4 regions of the Streptomyces sp. NPDC048211 genome follow, and region 2 is predicted to be linked to each of the others. Evidence: riboswitches for the same ligand, from Rfam matches in the RefSeq annotation. Region 2 holds a riboswitch; each other region holds the start of a gene.
The links. A riboswitch is a leader RNA that binds a small molecule or an ion and turns the genes downstream of it on or off. The one in region 2 is predicted to bind thiamine pyrophosphate.
Positions count from the first base shown of each region.

Region 1 (4,572 bases), on a different contig from region 2:
AACGATCCTCCGGCCGGCCCCTTCGGCACCGGCCTGCCCGACGGGGTGTGGTCCGGTGTGCGATCCCGCTTGAACCCCGCCGACGTCACCTCCGGGTACTGCACTACGGGGTGTTCCGCGAGCACTTCGACGGAGACGGACTCCTCGGCGGCGAGCGGATGCCCGGCCGCAACGGCGAGCACCCGTTCCTCCGTCAGCAGTTTCGGCCCGCAGGCCATACCGTCGAACGGGTACGAGGCGATGAGGACGTCCACCGAACCGTCCTGCAGACTCGCGCGCGAGTTGGACAGCTGAACCTCCCGCACCTCGACCCTGCAGTCGGGGTGGCGCTCGCTGAACAGATCGACGATTTTCAGGAGTGCGGGGGCGGTCCACTCACCGAGGAAGGCGACCCGCAGCGATCCCGTGACGCCACGGCCGGCGTCGGAGGCCCTTCGGATCGCCTCGTCCATCCCTGCGACGAGAGGCACCAGGTCATCGGCCAGCTGTCGTCCGAGCGGCGTGAGCCGCACGGTTCTGCTGGTCCGCTCGAACAGCATGGCGCCGATCCGCCGCTCAAGTTTCTTGATCACCTGGCTCACCCGCCCGGTCGTCACGCGCAGGCGCTCGGCGGTACGGCCGAAGTGCAGCTCCTCGGCAAGCGTCAGGAAGGTCTCGACCTCCACCCGCTCCAGCATGATCCATCCCCTCATCGTTGAACCGGGCTCAACGTTCGTATGCAGATCCTGCCTTGTTGGCGGACGTCCTCCGGCGGATCGTAGGCAGCGGCCGTCCCGCACCGACTCATCGTTCTGGAGAAGCAGTGACCTCTCTGCGCGTCAAGGCATTCGACCACCTGGTCCTCAACGTCGGGGACGTCGAACGGGCCCTGGGTTTCTACGTCGGACGCCTCGGGCTGGAGCCGGTGCGCGTGGCCGAGTGGCGCGCGGGCGAGATCCCGTTCCCCTCCGTGAGAATCACCCCTGAGACCATCATCGACCTGGTCGGCCGCCCTCGGGGGGAATCCAACGTCGACCACATCTGCCTCACCGTGGAACCGCTGGACTGGGACGAGTTCATCGGGTCGGCTTCCTTCTCCGTCCTCGAAGGACCTGTCGAGCGCTTCGGCGCGCGGGGCACCGCCACGTCCGTCTACGTCCGGGACCCGGACGGCAACACCGTGGAACTCCGCTGGTACCCGCAGGACACCGCGGCCTGACCACGCCGAGGAGCCCGGTCCAGGTGGGCCTCACCCGGACCGGGCTCCTCGGGGCGCGATCAGCCTCCGCCGTCCCGCATCAGTCCGCGAGCGGCAGATACAGCCTGTTCCCGCCCTCCGAGAACTCCTTCGACTTCTGGAGCATCCCCGCTTGCACCTCGGCGTCGCTGTTCAGGACCAGATCGGGGGCGAACTGCTCGGTGATGCTCCTGCTGATCTTCATCGAGCAGAACTTCGGTCCGCACATCGAGCAGAAGTGCGCCGTCTTCGCCGGCTCGGCCGGCAGCGTCTCGTCGTGGAACTCCCGTGCCGTGTCCGGGTCGAGGGCCAGGTTGAACTGGTCCTCCCAGCGGAACTCGAACCGGGCGTCCGACAGCGCGTCGTCCCACTCCTGCGCCCCCGGGTGCCCCTTGGCGAGGTCCGCCGCATGGGCCGCGATCTTGTAGGTGATGACCCCGGTCTTCACGTCGTCCCGGTTGGGCAGACCGAGATGCTCCTTGGGCGTCACGTAGCAGAGCATCGCCGTCCCCCACCAGGCGATCATCGCGGCACCGATGCCCGAGGTGATGTGGTCGTACGCCGGTGCCACATCGGTTGTCAGGGGGCCCAGCGTGTAGAACGGCGCCTCCTCGCAGATCTCCTGCTGAAGGTCGATGTTCTCCTTGATCTTGTGCATCGGGACGTGCCCCGGGCCCTCGATCATGGTCTGGACGCCGAACCGCTTGGCGACGGTGTTCAGTTCGCCGAGCGTACGCAGCTCCGCGAACTGGGCCTCGTCGTTGGCGTCCGCGATCGACCCGGGCCGCAGCCCGTCGCCGAGGGAGTACGTCACGTCGTACGAGGCGAGGATCTCGCAGAGCTCCTCGAAGTTCTCGTAGAGGAACGACTCCTTGTGGTGCGCGAGACACCACGCCGCCATGATCGAGCCGCCCCGGGAGACGATGCCGGTCTTACGGCGGGCCGTCAGCGGAACGTACGGCAGGCGCACGCCGGCGTGGACCGTCATGTAGTCGACGCCCTGTTCGGCCTGCTCGATGACGGTGTCCTTGTACATCTCCCAGGTCAGCTCCTCCGCCTTGCCGTCGACCTTCTCTAGGGCCTGGTACAGGGGCACGGTGCCGATCGGCACGGGGGAGTTGCGAAGAACCCACTCACGGGTGGTGTGGATGTTGCGCCCGGTGGACAGATCCATGACGGTGTCGGCGCCCCACTTGGTCGCCCAGGTCATCTTGTCCACCTCCTCCTCGATGGAGGACGAGACCGCGGAGTTGCCGATGTTGGCGTTCACCTTCACCAGGAACCGCTTACCGATGATCATCGGCTCGATCTCCGGGTGGTTGACGTTGGCCGGCAGCACGGCCCGGCCGGCGGCGATCTCCTCGCGGACCACCTCCGGCGCGACGTTCTCCCGGATCGCGACGTACTCCATCTCCGGGGTGACCTCGCCCCGGCGGGCGTACGCGAGCTGGGTGACGGGCCGGCCGTCCCGGCTGCGCCGCGGCTGGCGCGGACGGCCCGGGAAGACGGCATCCAGATTGCGCAGCCCACCGCGCGGTGAGGTGTGCTTGAGCCCGTCGTCCTCGGGACGGCCCGGACGCCCCGTGTACTCCTCGGTGTCGCCGCGGGCGATGATCCAGTTCTCCCGCAGAGGCGCCAGTCCGCGGCGGACATCGGTCTCGGCCGAGGGATCGGTGTACGGCCCCGAGGTGTCGTACAGCGTCACGTCGTTGCCGTTGGTGAGGTGCACCTTGCGGACCGGCACCCGGAGGTCCGGGCGTGAGCCCTGGACGTAACCCTTGTGCCATCCGATGGACTTCTCCGCCTCGTCGCTCTGGTTCGAGGCAGGCGTGCGTACGTCCGATGTGGTCATGAGACCTACTCCCTACGCCGGCATTACCCGGTAACAGGTTCGGCGGTCGGCGCAGCCTGTCCCGTACGGACGTACGGAGATCAGCGCCCTCTCAGCCCGGTGCTCCGAGCTCCCGCGTGTGCAAAGGTGCCACCACGCTAGCGCCCTCATCGGCCGGCTGGCCAGAGGGCCCCGTCCCTCTTGCGATGATCGGCCGGTGACATCCCCTCATAACGACTCCGCACCGCAGGGCCATCAGCACACGCATTCCCACAGCCATGGCCCCGCCGCACCCGTCTCCGGCCATCTGCGCAAAGTGATCGCCGCCGTGCTGATTCCGTTCGCGGCTGCGGTCGTCGTCGGGCTCGTGGTCCTCTGGCCCGGTGGTGCGCCCGCGCACGAGCGCACCGGCGTCGGCTTCGACCGGCAGACCCAGCAGGGCAAGGTGGTGAACATCGACAAGATCGACTGCAAGGACGTGAACGCCTCCCAGATCCCCGTCAGCGGTGACACGTCACCGACCACGAGTGAACCGCCCACCGGCGAGGACCTGTGCGAGAAGGCCACCGTCGAAGTGACGAGCGGCCAGGAAAAGGGCCGCCGGTTCATCGAGGTCGTCCAGCCGGACGCACCCCGACAGCTGCGGGAGGGACAGGGGGTGGTCGTCGCATACGCCCCCGACGCGCCCCATGACCTCCAGTACTCCGTGACCGATGTGGACCGGAAGTTCCCGCTGCTGCTGCTGGCCGGGATCTTCGCCCTGGTGGTGGTCGCCGTCGGCAGGATGCGCGGGGTCATGGCTCTGGTGGCACTCGCCCTGTCGTTCGCCGTCCTGACGCTGTTCATCCTTCCGGCGATCCTGCAAGGTTCGAACCCGCTGGTCGTGGCAGTCGTCGGGGCCGGCGCCATCATGCTGATCGCGCTCTACATCTGCCACGGACTGACCGCCCGCACCTCGGTCGCCGTCATCGGCACCCTGATCTCACTGCTGCTGATCGGACTGCTCGGCTCGCTCTTCATCGGCTGGGCGAGCCTGAGCGGGAACACCGACGACAACACCGGCCTCATCCACGGCCTGTATCCGCACATCGACATGAGCGGGCTGCTGCTGGCCGGCGTCATCATCGGATCCCTCGGGGTACTCGACGATGTGACGGTCACCCAGACCTCGGCGGTCTGGGAACTGCATCAGGCGGACCCGACGATGAGTGCGAAGGAGCTCTACCGGGCAGGGATCAGAATCGGACGCGACCACATCGCCTCTGTGGTCAACACCCTGGTGCTGGCCTATGCGGGCGCCGCGCTTCCGCTGCTGCTGCTGTTCTCGATCGCCCGGAGCAGCGTGGGAGCGGTGGCCAACAGCGAACTGGTGGCGGAGGAGATCGTGCGCACCCTGATCGGCTCGATCGGACTGGTCGCCTCGGTGCCGGTGACCACCGCGCTCGCGGCACTGGTCGTCGCTGCGGACCGCACCGGATTCGCGGCGAAATCCGAAGCGCAGGCACCCGTACGCAACGGCAGGGGA
Region 1 is NZ_JBIDAD010000006.1:367,920-372,491, reverse strand. Features, by position in the region: gene ACGFZA_RS23950 (LysR family transcriptional regulator) at 1-692, opposite strand, end outside; gene ACGFZA_RS23945 (VOC family protein) at 812-1,198, shown strand; gene thiC (phosphomethylpyrimidine synthase ThiC) at 1,278-3,068, opposite strand; TPP riboswitch at 3,061-3,194, opposite strand; gene ACGFZA_RS23935 (YibE/F family protein) at 3,265-4,572, shown strand, end outside.
Region 1: it holds a riboswitch for thiamine pyrophosphate, as region 2 does, so the genes downstream of both, thiC (phosphomethylpyrimidine synthase ThiC) here and ACGFZA_RS19710 (purine-cytosine permease family protein) in region 2, are expected to answer to the same signal.

Region 2 (4,572 bases):
TCGCGGCCCTCGCCGCTCAGGTCGACCCCGAATGCATCGTCGTCTACGGCGAACCGGCGTCCCTCGACGCGCTCGTCCTCACGCCGATCCGTGAACAGCTCGCCGCGCTCTCCCTGCCGTCCGCGCCGCGCACCATCGAGGTACGCGGATCCGCACTCGGCGGCGAGGCGGCCGCGCTCGGCGGCGTGGCGCTGCTGCTGCGCACCACCGGCCAGGACCTGGCGGAGCTGCTCGACCGGCCGGCTTCCGGTCCGGATGCCGGGGACGACCGGCCGCGCGACGAGGAGAGCTCACCGTGAACGCCTGCTGCGGGCCCGCCCGCGCACACACGGCGCCTGCCGCTGCCACTCCCCCGGCGGACTTCGCCGTCCCCGTGCGCCGTCCCGCCGAACTGCTGCGCGCCATGGTGGCGGTGCCCGGTGGCCCGTTCCTGATGGGTGGTGAGGACGAGGACGCGTTCCCGGCCGACGGCGAGGGGCCGGTGCGCGAGGTGACCGTCGCCCCGTTCCACATCGACGCGACCGCCGTCACCAACGCCCGCTTCGCCGTCTTCGTCAAGGCCACGGGGTACCGCACCGAGGCCGAACTCATCGGCTGGTCCTACGTCTTCGGCTCCTTCGTCCCCCCGCACGCCCGGCACGCCGTGCTGGCGGGCACGGTGCCCGGCGCCCCCTGGTGGCGGGCGGTGGCCGGGGCGTACTGGCGGGCACCCGAAGGACCGGGCACCTCGATCGGCGACCGCCGCGACCACCCGGTGGTCCACATGTCGTGGCACGACGCGACGGCCTATGCCCGCTGGGCCGGCAAGCGGCTGCCCACCGAGGCCGAGTGGGAGAAGGCGGCCCGCGGCGGACTCGTCCGGGCCCGCTTCCCCTGGGGCGACGAGCTCACCCCGAACGGCCGGCACCGCTGCAACATCTGGCAGGGCGACTTCCCCGTACGCAACACCCGCGAGGACGGCTTCACGGGCACCGCGCCCGTCAAGGCGTACGCCCCCAACGGCTACGGGCTCCACAACACCTCGGGCAACGTGTGGGAGTGGTGCGCCGACCGGTTCAGTGCCGACTGGCACGCCGAAGCCCGGCCCGAGACCCGCCGCGACCCCGTCGGTCCACCGCACGGCGGGAGCCGGGTGCTGCGCGGCGGCTCGTACCTGTGCCACCGCTCGTACTGCAATCGCTACCGTGTCGCCGCCCGCACCTCCAACACCCCCGACAGTACGACGGGGCACGGCGGTTTCCGCTGCGCGCTCACCCTCTGACCCCCCGCGTCGCGAGCCGCGCACATCCGGCTATCCTGGCCGCCGCACCGGACACGGGGTGCCCCACGAGGGGCTGAGAACACACCCGTCGAACCTGAACCAGTTAGCACTGGCGGAGGGATGTCTCATGTCATTGCCGTATGCCCAGGACGAGCGCGCCGCCCTGGAACCGCGACCCGCGTTCGGCGGGCGCATGCCCAACGCCCCCGGCGATCTGCGCATCGAGGCACACGGCATAGCCCCCGTGCCCGAGGACCGCCGCTACGGCAGCCCCGGCCGGCTGTTCACCGTCTGGTTCGCCCCCAATCTGACCATGACCGGGGTCTTCACCGGCACGGTCGGCATCGCGCTGGGCCTGGACTTCGCCACGGCGCTCGCCGCCGTCGTGCTCGGCACGCTCGTGGGAGCCGTGCCCACCGCGTACCTGGGCACCTGGGGCAGCCGGACCGGTGCCGGGCAGCTCCCGCTCGCACGCCTCGCGTTCGGCCGCGGTGTCGTCCTGCCCGGCGCGCTGCAGTGGCTGTCGTCCATCGCCTGGGACGCGCTGATCGGCCTGTTCGGCGGGGATGCGCTGGCCCAGTTGTGCGGCTGGCCGTTCTGGCTGGGGGTACTGGTCATGATGGCCGCGCAGGGCGCGCTCGGCGTCCTGGGGTACGAGGTGATCCACCGGCTCCAGACCGTGATGACGTTCGCTCTGGCCGCCGCGTTCGTCGTGCTCGCCACGAAACTCCTGGACGGGGTCCACCCCGCCGCCACCGGCACCGTGCACGGCGCCGACCGGGCGGGCGCGTTCGTCCTGACGTGCACCATCGCGCTCAGTCTGGCGCTGTCCTGGGCGCCGTACGCCAGTGACTTCAGCCGCTACCTGCCGCGCACCGCGTCCACGCCGCGCATGTTCTGGTGCACGCTGCTCGGCATCAGCGTCTCCTTCGTCGCGGTCCAGACCCTCGGCCTGTGGGGTGCGGCCGTCTTCACCGACCAGACCGCGCACGGCATCGACACGCTGCTCGGCGGGGGCGCCCTCGGCGCCTTCGGGCTGCTCTCCGTGGCCCTCGCCGCACTGTGCAGCAACGCCATGAACGACTACAGCGGATCGCTGGCGTTGCAGACCATGGGGGTCCGCCTGCCGCGCCCCGTCGCCGCCGCACTCGCCGCGGCCCTCGGCTTCCCGCTCGTGCTGTGGATGCACGCGGCGGACACCACGACACGCTTCCAGAACGTCCTGCTGCTCGTCGGCTACTGGATCCCCGCATTCGTCGCGATCGTCGCCGTCGACTGGTTCGTCAGGGCCAGGGCACGCGACGGCGCACCCGTCGATCTGGCCGCCGAGAGCGCCCGCCCGCAGCCCTGGTGGCCGGCGCCGGCCGCCTTCGCGCTCGGCTTCGCAGCGGCGACGCCGTTCATGAACACCAGTCTGTACGTGGGCCCGGTCGCGAAGGCGCTGCACGGAGCGGACCTCGCGTACGGTGTCGCGTTCCTCGTGGCCCTGGCGGTCTACACACCGCTACGGCTGCGCAACCGGCCCTGACCGCATGGCACTGCGGCACAGGGCGGGCTCCGCAGCCGTCGGACCCGTGTCCTGAGGGCGGGCCGGAGGCTCAGCCGCCGGCCAGGGTGCGGCCGAGCAGGGGCAGCAGGCGGTCCCAATGGCGTTGCAGCGCGGCGGCATCGAAGGCGTCGGTGTCGGACATGGTGAAGCCGTGGGCGGTCCCCGGAAGGATCTCCGAGGTGTGGGTGACACCGGCGGCGTCCAGTGCCTGATCGAGCGCGCCGAGCGACTCGGGGGTCATGTCCGTCTCGGCGTGGGCGAAGTAGACCTCGGCGGTGAGACGGTTCAGGGTGTCGGGCCCGTCGGCGCCCACGGGACCGTGGAATCCGGCGACGGCGGCCACCTGGCCGGGGTGGGCCGCGGCGGTGCGCACCGCCAGGAGACCGCCGAAGCAGTACCCGGTCACCGCGACCGGTCCGTCGACGACCTCGGGCTGGGCGGTGAGGAACCGGAGGTAGGCGTCGGCGTCGCTCAGGGCACGTTCGACGGTGTGCGCCTCGATCAGGGGCATCAACTGCTCGAACACCTTCGCCCGGGTTCCTTCCCCGATGTGCTCGGGAAGATCGATCACCGGCGCCGGGCCGTGGCGGTAGAAGAGGTTGGGGACGAGCACGTAGTAACCGTGCCCGGCGAGTTCGCGGGCCATCTCCCGCAGCACGGGCCGGATGCCGAAGCCGTCCGGGTACATCAGCACACCCGGGCATCGCTCGCCGCGGTCGGGAAAGGCGGCGAAGGCGTCGGCCCTGCCGTCCGCGGTGGGAATGTGCAGCGTCTTGACGGTCATGAGTTCTCCTGTCGTGGTTGACGTGTCGAGCTGTCATCAACACGGCAGGAGGCGGGGCCCGCGCAGCAGCGCCGGATCCCCGGTCCGGCAGCGGGCCGGTACCGGCCCGTACGGCGCTCAGGGGAGTGCCGGGTCGCCGATTCGTGTGTGGCGCGAGGCCGTCCCGGTGGTCATCGCGTCATAACGTAGCCCACCGGCCGGCAGGGGTGCCAGGCCGCCGGGTCACGGGCCGTTGCGTGAGCCGCGTCTCTCCGCCCTCTTCCGGACCTGAGGGCTGTCCCGCAACCTGGTGGATCAGCGCCCGGCGTCGGATGCGGTGCATCGCAAGACGGAGGAACGTCCGCGTACTCGATGCATGCGGACGTTCCGGCAACGGAGGGGCACCCCGTGCCGTTGAGGCTACGGGGAGAGGTGCCGTAGCTGCCGTCGTGTGCCCACCAGGGATTGCGGGACAGCCCTTCGTGCCGGGCGGACCGGGCTCGGCACTGGGGCCGTTAGGGGTGCGACTGGGGTTTGCGGGGGCGGGGACGACGCCTAAGGTCGGCGTTCCGGGCCGGGTGGGTGATCCTTCGGCGGCCTGACGAAGGGTGGGAGGGCATCATGACGGAGAGCGAATCGTGGGCGGTCCGGTCCCGGGGAACGGCGGACGGCATCGTCCTGGCCGTCGACTTCCCCGGCACGGGCAGGCCGGAGGCCGGCTTCACGGAGCTCGCCTCGAAGTGGGACAGCCCCTACGCCCTGTGGGAGACGCTGCCTCCGCCGCTGGCGTCGGGTGTGGCGCTCAGCGGAGCCGAGTGGATCGACCGCTGGCTGGAGGACGTGCGCGAGAGCGGTAGGCCGGTGCGCGCCGTCATGGCGTTCTGTGCCTCCAGCCCCTACGCCGCCATCCTCTCGGACAGGGTGGCGCAGTTCCAGGACACGGTCCCGCGCACGATCTTCTTCGACCCTGACATCCCGCAGGAGTTCTTCCTGCACTGG
Region 2 is NZ_JBIDAD010000005.1:10,627-15,198, reverse strand. Features, by position in the region: gene ACGFZA_RS19720 (ROK family transcriptional regulator) at 1-299, shown strand, start outside; gene ACGFZA_RS19715 (formylglycine-generating enzyme family protein) at 296-1,261, shown strand; TPP riboswitch at 1,306-1,399, shown strand; gene ACGFZA_RS19710 (purine-cytosine permease family protein) at 1,389-2,789, shown strand; gene ACGFZA_RS19705 (dienelactone hydrolase family protein) at 2,860-3,594, opposite strand; gene ACGFZA_RS19700 (hypothetical protein) at 4,195-4,572, shown strand, end outside.

Region 3 (4,572 bases), on a different contig from region 2:
CCGTCCACGCCGGTTCGGCCGGGTCGCCGCGCCACACCAGGGTGTCGGCGCCCGTGTGATGGCCCGCGTACTGCACGAAGCGGCCGAACTGCTCGGACCAGAAGTAGGGCACGGGGTCGTAGGCCGGAGGCGGTCCGTCGCCCCCGGGAGCGATGACGGCGGCCGCGACGGTCCGGGGCCCCTGGAGGGCGTTGTCCCAGTGGTGCACGAGCAGCCGCTCGCCGTACCGGGCCGAGGGGAACGAGGCGCAGTCCCCGACCGCGTACACATCGGGCAGCGAGGTGCGCAGCGACGCGTCGGCGGTCACCGATCCGTCCGGGCCGAGCTCGATCCCCGATCCGGCCAGCCAGCCGGTCGCGGGCCGGGCACCGATGCCGACCACGACCGCGTCCGCCGGGATCGCGCGGCCGTCCGCCAGCACCACGCGGCCCGATTCGACCCGGTCGACCCGGGCACCGGTCAGGAGTCCGGCGCCGATCTCGGCGTACCAGCCGGCCATGGGCGCGGCGACCTCGGCGGGCAGAGCGCCGGCGAGCGGGCGTTCGGCCGCTTCGACGACGGTGACGGCGCAGCCGGCCGCACGCGCCGCGGTGGCGAACTCGGCGCCGATCCAGCCCGCGCCGACGACCACGACGTCGTGCTGCCGTTCGAGCACCGGCCGCAGCCGGGCGGCGTCGTCCAGCGTGCGCAGGAGGTGGACGCCCGGGATGCCCTCGGTGCCGGGCAGCACCAGGGGCTCGGCGCCGGTGGCGACGACCAGGACGTCGTAGGGCACGGGCCCGTCCGGGGTGTCCAGCTCGTGGTCGGCGGCGCGCACCGCGGTCACGTCGAGGCCGAGCCGCAGGGTGATGTCCAGCGCCTCGAAGTCGATGTCGAAGGCCGAGCCCTCGGCCTTGCCGAGGAGGACCGCCTTGGACAGCGGGGGCCGGTCGTAGGGCTGGTGCGGTTCGGCGCCGATCAGCGTGACGGGGCCGGTGAAGCCCTGTTCGCGCAGCGCCACCGCGGTCTGCACGCCCGCCATGCCCGCTCCGGCGATCACGACGCGGCGGCGCTGCCGCGGCTCTGTCTGCTCTGGTCCGGTCTGCTCGTCCACCCGTCCACCTTAAACACCTGACGACCCGTCAGGAAGCTGGTTCCCATGATGCGCCCACCTGATCGCCTTCCCCGCTCAGGCATCCACTCCCTTGCAGGCGGCGGGGGCCGGAGGTTTAGGGTGGCCGTGCACATCACTCGCGGGAGCCCGGGCGTACCGGGCTGAGAGGGAGGCTGGGCGGCCTCCGACCGTACGAACCTGATCCGGGTCATGCCGGCGAAGGGAGGGGCTGGACGCCCATGGGCACGCACCGTACGAACGGGTCCGACGTCCTCGTCATCGGGGGCGGCATCATCGGCCTGGTGATCGCCTGGCGGGCCGCACAGCGCGGCCTGGCCACCGCGGTCGTCGATCCCGAACCGGGCGGCGGCGCGGCCCAGGTCGCTGCCGGAATGCTGGCCGCCGTCACCGAACTCCACTACGGCGAGGAGATGCTGCTCGGTCTCAACGTCGCCTCCGCCGCGCGCTATCCGGCGTTCGCGGCCGAGCTGGAGGAGGCGAGCGGACGGGACATCGGCTTTCGCGCGTGCGGGACCCTGGCCGTCGCGCTCGATGCCGACGACCGCGCCCATCTGCGGGAACTCCACGCCCTGCAACGCCGCTCCGGCCTGGAGTCGGAGTGGCTCACCGGCCGGGAGTGCCGTCGCCTGGAGCCGATGCTCGCGCCGTGCATACGCGGCGGACTGCGGGTCGACGGCGACCACCAGGTCGACCCGCGACGGCTGGCCGCCGCGCTGCTGACTGCGTGCGAACGGGCCGGGGTCGTCCTCCACCGCCAACGGGCCGAGCGGCTCTCGGTCACGGGTGACCGGGCCGTCGGAGCGGTTCTGGCCGACGGGACGCGGGCCGGTGCCGATCAGGTCGTACTCGCCGCGGGCAGCCTGAGCGGCCGGCTCCCGGGGATGCCGGCGCACGTCCTGCCCCCGGTCCGCCCGGTGAAGGGCCAGGTGCTGCGGCTGACCGTGCCCACCACGTACGCCCCCTTCCTCTCCCGCACCGTGCGGGCGGTGGTCCGGGGCAGCCATGTCTATCTCGTACCGCGCGAGAACGGCGAACTGGTCATCGGCGCCACCAGCGAGGAGATGGGCTGGGACACCACCGTCACGGCGGGCGGTGTGTACGAGCTGCTGCGCGACGCGCACGAACTGGTGCCAGGCATCACCGAGCTGCCGCTCACCGAGACGCGCGCCGGTCTGCGCCCCGCCTCCCCCGACAACGCCCCGCTCCTCGGGCCCACCGCGCTGCGCGGCCTCCACCTCGCCACCGGCCACCACCGCAACGGGGTGCTGCTCACCCCCGTCACCGGGGACGCCATGGCGCAGCTGCTGGCGGGCGGCGAGCTGCCCGAGGTGGCCCGCCCCTTCTCCCCCGGCCGCTTCTCACCCGCCGCCGCCCCCGTACCTCAGGAGCAGCCCGCATGACCGAGCCCACCCCCGTGTCCGTCCCGCTCCCCGTCCCCCTTTCCGTCTCCGTGAACGGCGAGGCCCTCGCCGTCGCGCCGGGCACCACCCTGGACGTCCTGGTCGCCTCGCTGACCAGTGCTCCCTCGGGCGTCGCGGCCGCCCTGAACGAGACCGTCGTACCGCGCGGCCAGTGGCCCGCCGCCGCACTCAGCGACGGCGACCGGGTCGAGGTCCTCACCGCGGTCCAGGGGGGCTGACCCATGTCCGACGACCTCTTCTCGCTCGGCGGCACCGTCTTCGGCTCCCGGCTGATCATGGGGACGGGCGGGGCTCCCAGCCTGGACGTACTGGAACGGTCCCTGACCGCCTCCGGCACCGAGCTGACGACCGTGGCGATGCGCCGCCTCGACCCGACCGTGCAGGGCTCCGTGCTCTCCGTCCTGGAGCGGCTCTCCATCCGCGTGCTCCCGAACACGGCCGGCTGCTTCACGGCGGGCGAGGCCGTCCTCACCGCCCGGCTCGCCCGCGAGGCGCTCGGCACCGACTGGGTCAAGCTGGAGGTGGTGGCGGACGAGCGCACCCTGCTGCCGGACCCCATCGAGCTGCTGGACGCCGCGGAGACGCTGGTGGACGACGGATTCACCGTGCTCCCGTACACGAACGACGACCCGGTGCTGGCCCGCAAGCTGGAGGACGTGGGGTGTGCGGCGATCATGCCGCTCGGCTCCCCCATCGGCTCGGGTCTGGGCATCCGCAATCCGCACAACTTCCAGCTGATCGTCGAGCAGGCGCGGGTACCCGTGATCCTGGACGCGGGCGCCGGCACGGCGTCGGACGCGGCCCTCGCCATGGAGCTGGGGTGCGCGGCCGTGATGCTGGCGTCGGCGGTGACCAGGGCCCAGGAACCCGAGCTCATGGCCGGCGCGATGCGGCACGCGGTGGCGGGCGGACGGCTCGCGTACCGCGCGGGGCGGATCCCCCGCCGCCACTTCGCCGAGGCGTCGTCACCGACGGCGGGGCGGGCGGTGCTGGATCCGGAGCGCCCGGCGTTCTGAGTCCCGGGCCCGGACGGTCCGTGTGGTGGATCTCATGTCCCTGACGCGGCACGCCCCGATCCCTGTGCCCCGACCGATCCGTGCCAGGAAATCGCATGTCCCTGTCACGGCTCGGCTGCAGTACGGAGCCGGGACCGCTCCGCCAGTCGGCCGTGTCCGCGGCGGCTCGTAGACTCGGCTCCGTGGATACGACCCTCCAGGACCCTCTCGTCGGGCAGCTGCTCGACGGCCGCTACCGCGTCGATGCCCGCATCGCCGTGGGCGGCATGGCCACGGTCTACCGGGCCATGGACACCCGGCTCGACCGGGTGCTCGCCCTCAAGGTGATGCATCCGGCGCTCGCGACCGACGCCTCGTTCGTCGAGCGCTTCATCCGCGAGGCCAAGTCGGTGGCCCGGCTCGCGCACCCCAATGTGGTCGCGGTCTTCGACCAGGGCGCCCAGGGGCAGTACGTCTACCTCGCGATGGAGTACGTCGCGGGGTGCACGCTGCGCGATGTGCTGCGCGAGCGGGGCGCCCTGCAGCCGCGGGCCGCGCTGGACATCCTGGAGCCGGTGCTCGCCGCCCTGGGCGCCGCGCACCGGGCGGGCTTCGTCCACCGGGACATGAAGCCGGAGAACGTGCTGATAGGCGACGACGGCCGGGTCAAGGTCGCCGACTTCGGCCTGGTCCGGGCCGTGGGCTCGGTCACGAACACCACGTCCATCCTGGGCACCGTCTCCTACCTCGCCCCCGAGCAGATCGAGCACGGCACCGCGGACACCCGCGCCGACGTGTACGCGTGCGGTGTCGTGCTGTACGAGATGCTGACCGGCACCAAGCCGCACACCGGCGAGTCCCCCGCCCAGGTCATCTACCAGCACCTCAACGAGGACGTCCCCGCCCCCTCCGCCGTGGTCCCGGGTCTCGCGACCGAGCTCGACGCACTGGTGGCGAGCGCCACGGCCCGCAATCCGGAGGTCCGTCCGTTCGACGCGGTGGCGCTGCTCGCCGAGTCCCGGCAGGCCCGGTCCGGTCTGAC
Region 3 is NZ_JBIDAD010000004.1:710,177-714,748, reverse strand. Features, by position in the region: gene ACGFZA_RS19455 (NAD(P)/FAD-dependent oxidoreductase) at 1-1,093, opposite strand, end outside; TPP riboswitch at 1,223-1,335, shown strand; gene thiO (glycine oxidase ThiO) at 1,333-2,514, shown strand; gene thiS (sulfur carrier protein ThiS) at 2,511-2,753, shown strand; gene ACGFZA_RS19440 (thiazole synthase) at 2,757-3,551, shown strand; gene pknB (Stk1 family PASTA domain-containing Ser/Thr kinase) at 3,734-4,572, shown strand, end outside.
Region 3: it holds a riboswitch for thiamine pyrophosphate, as region 2 does, so the genes downstream of both, thiO (glycine oxidase ThiO) here and ACGFZA_RS19710 (purine-cytosine permease family protein) in region 2, are expected to answer to the same signal.

Region 4 (4,572 bases), on a different contig from region 2:
AGAAGCCGCCGCGGCACCTCGCCGACCTCACGCCCGCCGAGCGCAAGGAAGCCGTCGCCGCGACGGGCGAGAAGCCCTTCCGCGCGCAGCAGCTCTCGCAGCACTACTTCGCGCGGTACGCGCACGACCCGTCGGAGTGGACCAACATCCCCGCCGGATCGCGGGACAAGCTCGCCGAGGCGCTGTTCCCCGATCTGATGTCCGTGGTCCGGCATATCAGCTGCGACGACGACACCACCCGTAAGACGCTGTGGAAGCTGCACGACGGGACGCTGGTCGAGTCCGTCCTGATGCGGTACCCCGAGCGCGTCACGATGTGTATCTCCTCGCAGGCCGGCTGCGGCATGAACTGCCCGTTCTGCGCCACCGGGCAGGCCGGTCTCGACCGCAACCTGTCCACCGCGGAGATCGTCCACCAGATCGTGGACGGCATGCGCGCGCTGCGCGACGGTGAGGTCCCGGGCGGCCCGGCCCGGCTCTCCAACATCGTCTTCATGGGTATGGGCGAGCCGCTCGCCAACTACAACCGCGTGGTCGGAGCGATCCGCCGGCTGACCGACCCCGAGCCCGACGGCCTCGGGCTCTCGCAGCGCGGGATCACGGTCTCCACCGTCGGCCTCGTCCCCGCGATGCTCCGCTTCGCCGACGAGGGCTTCAAGTGCCGTCTCGCTGTCTCGCTGCACGCCCCGGACGACGAGCTGCGCGACACCCTCGTGCCGGTCAACACCCGGTGGAAGGTGCGCGAGGTGCTGGACGCCGCGTGGGAGTACGCGGAGAAGTCCGGCCGCCGCATCTCCATCGAGTACGCGCTGATCCGCGACATCAACGACCAGGCCTGGCGGGGCGACCGGCTCGGCCGGCTCCTCAAGGGCAAGCGGGTCCACGTCAACCTGATCCCGCTGAACCCCACCCCCGGCTCGAAGTGGACCGCCTCGCGGCCCGAGGACGAGAAGGCGTTCGTCGAGGCGATCGCCGCCCACGGGGTGCCGGTGACCGTCCGGGACACCCGTGGGCAGGAGATCGACGGGGCCTGCGGACAGCTGGCGGCATCCGAGCGGTGAGGCCGAAACCGGGCGTGTAGCCTGGGCTCGAAATCAACTTCATATTCCGACAGGGGAGCGCCACAGCGCTGAGAGTGCGGCACCGAGGACAGGTTGGCCGCAGACCCTCTGAACCTCGCCCGGGTCATTCCGGGTAGGAAGTTCGGACCTTACTCAAGCTGTTGCGCCCTGCCCGCTTCCGGTTTCCACCGGCGCGGGCAGGGCCGCGTCTCTTCCTGGTCACCCCAGGAGGAATCACATGAGCACCACCAAGAAGATCGCGGTGACGGCCGTCGCCGCGGCGCTCGGCGCGACCGCGCTGGCGGGCTGCGGAAGCTCCGACGACTCGGCCGCCGGCAGCGGCGGTACCAAGGGCTCAGGCTCCAAGACCGTCACCCTCGTCAGCCATGACTCCTTCAACGCGTCCAAGGACGTGCTGAAGGAGTTCACCCGGCAGACCGGCTACACCGTCAAGGTGCTGAAGAGCGGGGACGCCGGCGCCGCCCTCAACCAGGAGATCCTCACCAAGGGTTCGCCCCGCGGTGACGTGTTCTTCGGCGTCGACAACACCCTGCTCTCGCGCGCCCTCGACAACGGCCTGTTCACGCCGTACGCCGCCAAGGGCATCGACCAGGTCGCCGCCGACGTGCAGCTGGATGCCGAGAAGCACCGGGTGACCCCCGTCGACACCGGTGACATCTGCATCAACTACGACAAGAAGTACTTCGCCGACAAGAAGCTCGCGCCGCCGAAGACGTTCGACGACCTGGCGAAGCCCGCGTACAAGAACCTGCTCGTCACCGAGAACGCGGCGACCTCCTCGCCCGGCCTCGGCTTCCTCCTCGGTACCGTCGCCACCTACGGCGAGGACGGCTACCAGGACTACTGGAAGAAGCTGAAGGACAACGGCGTCAAGGTCGTCGACGGCTGGGAGCAGGCGTACAACGAGGAGTTCTCCGGCTCCGCGGGTGGCAAGAAGGCCAAGGCCGACCGGCCGCTCGTCGTCAGTTACGCCTCCAGCCCGCCCGTCGAGGTGCTGTACGCGGACCCGCAGCCGAAGACCGCCCCGACCGGCGTCGCCACGGGGACGTGCTTCCGTCAGATCGAGTTCGCGGGCCTGCTCGACGGCGCGAAGAACGAGGCCGGCGGCAAGGCCCTGCTGGACTTCCTGATCAGCAAGAAGTTCCAGGAGGACATGCCGCTCAACATGTTCGTCAGCCCGGTCACCGAGGGCGCGAAGGTGCCGGACCTCTTCACGAAGTTCGGTGCCACGGTCGACAAGCCGACGACCGTCGCCCCGGACACGATCGCCAAGAACCGTGAGCAGTGGGTCCAGTCATGGTCCTCGCTCGTAGTGAAGTAGCGAAGACTCCCGTACGCGGTCCGGGCGCGCGCGGGAAGTCCGCGCGCGCCCGGACGCTGCGCGGGGGCGCGGTGCGGCTCGGTCTGATGGCCGTGCCCGTGGCGTTCTTCGCCGTGTTCTTCGCCTATCCCGTCGTGGCGATCGTCGGACGCGGGCTCAAGGCCGACGGCGTCTGGCAGTTCGGGCGGATCGGCGAGGTGCTGAGCCGGCCGGACATCCAGCACGTCCTCTGGTTCACGCTCTGGCAGGCCCTCGCCTCGACCGTGTTGACCCTGCTGATCGCCCTGCCGGGCGCGTACGTCTTCGCCCGCTTCGACTTTCCCGGCAAGCAACTGCTGCGGGCTGCCGTCACGGTGCCGTTCGTCCTGCCGACCGTCGTCGTGGGCACCGCGTTCCTCGCGCTGCTGGGCCGGGGCGGGTTCCTCGACGAGCTGTGGGGCGTACGGCTCGACACCACGGTGTGGGCGATCCTGCTCGCCCATGTCTTCTTCAACTACGCGGTCGTCGTGCGCACCGTCGGCGGACTCTGGTCGCAGCTCGACCCCCGGCAGGAGGAGGCCGCACGGGTCCTCGGCGCCGGACGGTTCGCCGCCTGGCGCCGGGTCACACTCCCCGCGCTCGGACCCGCCGTGGCCGCCGCCGCGCTGATGGTCTTCCTCTTCACCTTCACGTCCTTCGGCGTCGTGCAGATCCTCGGCGGCCCCGGCTTCTCCACCCTGGAGGTGGAGATCTACCGGCAGACCGCGCAGCTGCTGGCCCTGCCCACGGCCGCCGTGCTGACCCTGGTGCAGTTCGCCGCGGTGGGCGCCATCCTGGCCGTGCACGCCTGGACCGTACGGCGCAGGGAGACCGCACTGAAGCTGGTCGACCCGGCGCAGACCGCCCGCAGGCCGCGTGGCGCGGGCCAGTGGGCCCTGCTCGGCGGCGTCCTGCTGACCGTGCTGGTGCTGATCCTGCTGCCGCTCGCCGTCCTGGTGGAGCGGTCGCTCGATGTGCCGGGCGGCCACGGCTTCGCGTTCTACCGTGCGCTCGGATCGACGGAGGCCAACAGCGGTACGTTCCTGGCCGCGCCCATCGAGGCGATCGGGAACTCGCTGCGCTACGCCGTGGTCGCGACCCTCATCGCGCTGGTGGTCGGGGGGCTGGCCGCGGCGGCCCTGACCCGGAAGGCGGGCCGGCTCGTGCGGGGTTTCGACGCTCTGCTGATGCTGCCGCTCGGGGTCTCCGCGGTCACCGTCGGCTTCGGCTTCCTGATCACCCTCGACCGGCCGCCGCTGGATCTGCGGACCTCCTGGATCCTGGTGCCGCTCGCCCAGGCCCTGGTCGGGGTGCCCTTCGTCGTACGCACCATGCTCCCGGTCCTCAGAGCGGTCGACGGCCGGCTGCGTGAGGCGGCCGCGGTGCTCGGCGCTTCGCCGCTGCGGGCCTGGCGCGAGGTGGACCTGCCGCTGGTTCGCCGGGCGCTGCTGGTCGCGGCGGGCTTCGCGTTCGCCGTGTCGCTCGGCGAGTTCGGCGCCACGGTGTTCATCGCACGGCCCGACAACCCGACGCTCCCGGTCGCCGTGGCGCGGCTGCTCGGACGGTCCGGGGAGCTCAACTACGGCCAGGCGATGGCCCTCAGCACCATTCTGATGCTCGTGTGCGCGGTCTCGCTGCTGCTGCTCGAACGTATCCGCACCGACCGATCCGGGGAGTTCTAGGGATGCTGACACTCGAATCGGCCACCGTCCGCTTCGGAGAGCGGGCGGCACTGGACAAGGTGGACCTGGAGGTCGCCGAACACGAGATCGTCTGTGTGCTGGGGCCGAGCGGCAGCGGGAAGTCGACACTGCTGCGGGTGGTCGCCGGACTCCAGCACCTGGACGGCGGGCGGGTCCTGCTCGACGGCGCGGACCAGGACGGAGTGCCGGTCCACCGACGCGGACTCGGCCTGATGTTCCAGGACCACCAGCTGTTCCCGCACCGCGACGTCGGTGCCAACGTCGCCTTCGGGCTGCGGATGCACGGCGTGAGCCGGAGCGAACAGCAGCGCAGGGTCGCCGAACTCCTGGACCTGGTGGGGCTCCCCGGCGCGGGACGCCGCGCCGTGGCCGCGCTCTCGGGCGGTGAACAGCAGCGCGTCGCCCTGGCACGCGCGCTCGCGCCCCGGCCCAAGCTGCTGATGCTGGA
Region 4 is NZ_JBIDAD010000001.1:1,422,479-1,427,050, forward strand. Features, by position in the region: gene rlmN (23S rRNA (adenine(2503)-C(2))-methyltransferase RlmN) at 1-1,061, shown strand, start outside; TPP riboswitch at 1,103-1,219, shown strand; gene ACGFZA_RS06460 (thiamine ABC transporter substrate binding subunit) at 1,300-2,403, shown strand; gene ACGFZA_RS06465 (ABC transporter permease) at 2,490-4,103, shown strand; gene ACGFZA_RS06470 (ABC transporter ATP-binding protein) at 4,106-4,572, shown strand, end outside.
Region 4: it holds a riboswitch for thiamine pyrophosphate, as region 2 does, so the genes downstream of both, ACGFZA_RS06460 (thiamine ABC transporter substrate binding subunit) here and ACGFZA_RS19710 (purine-cytosine permease family protein) in region 2, are expected to answer to the same signal.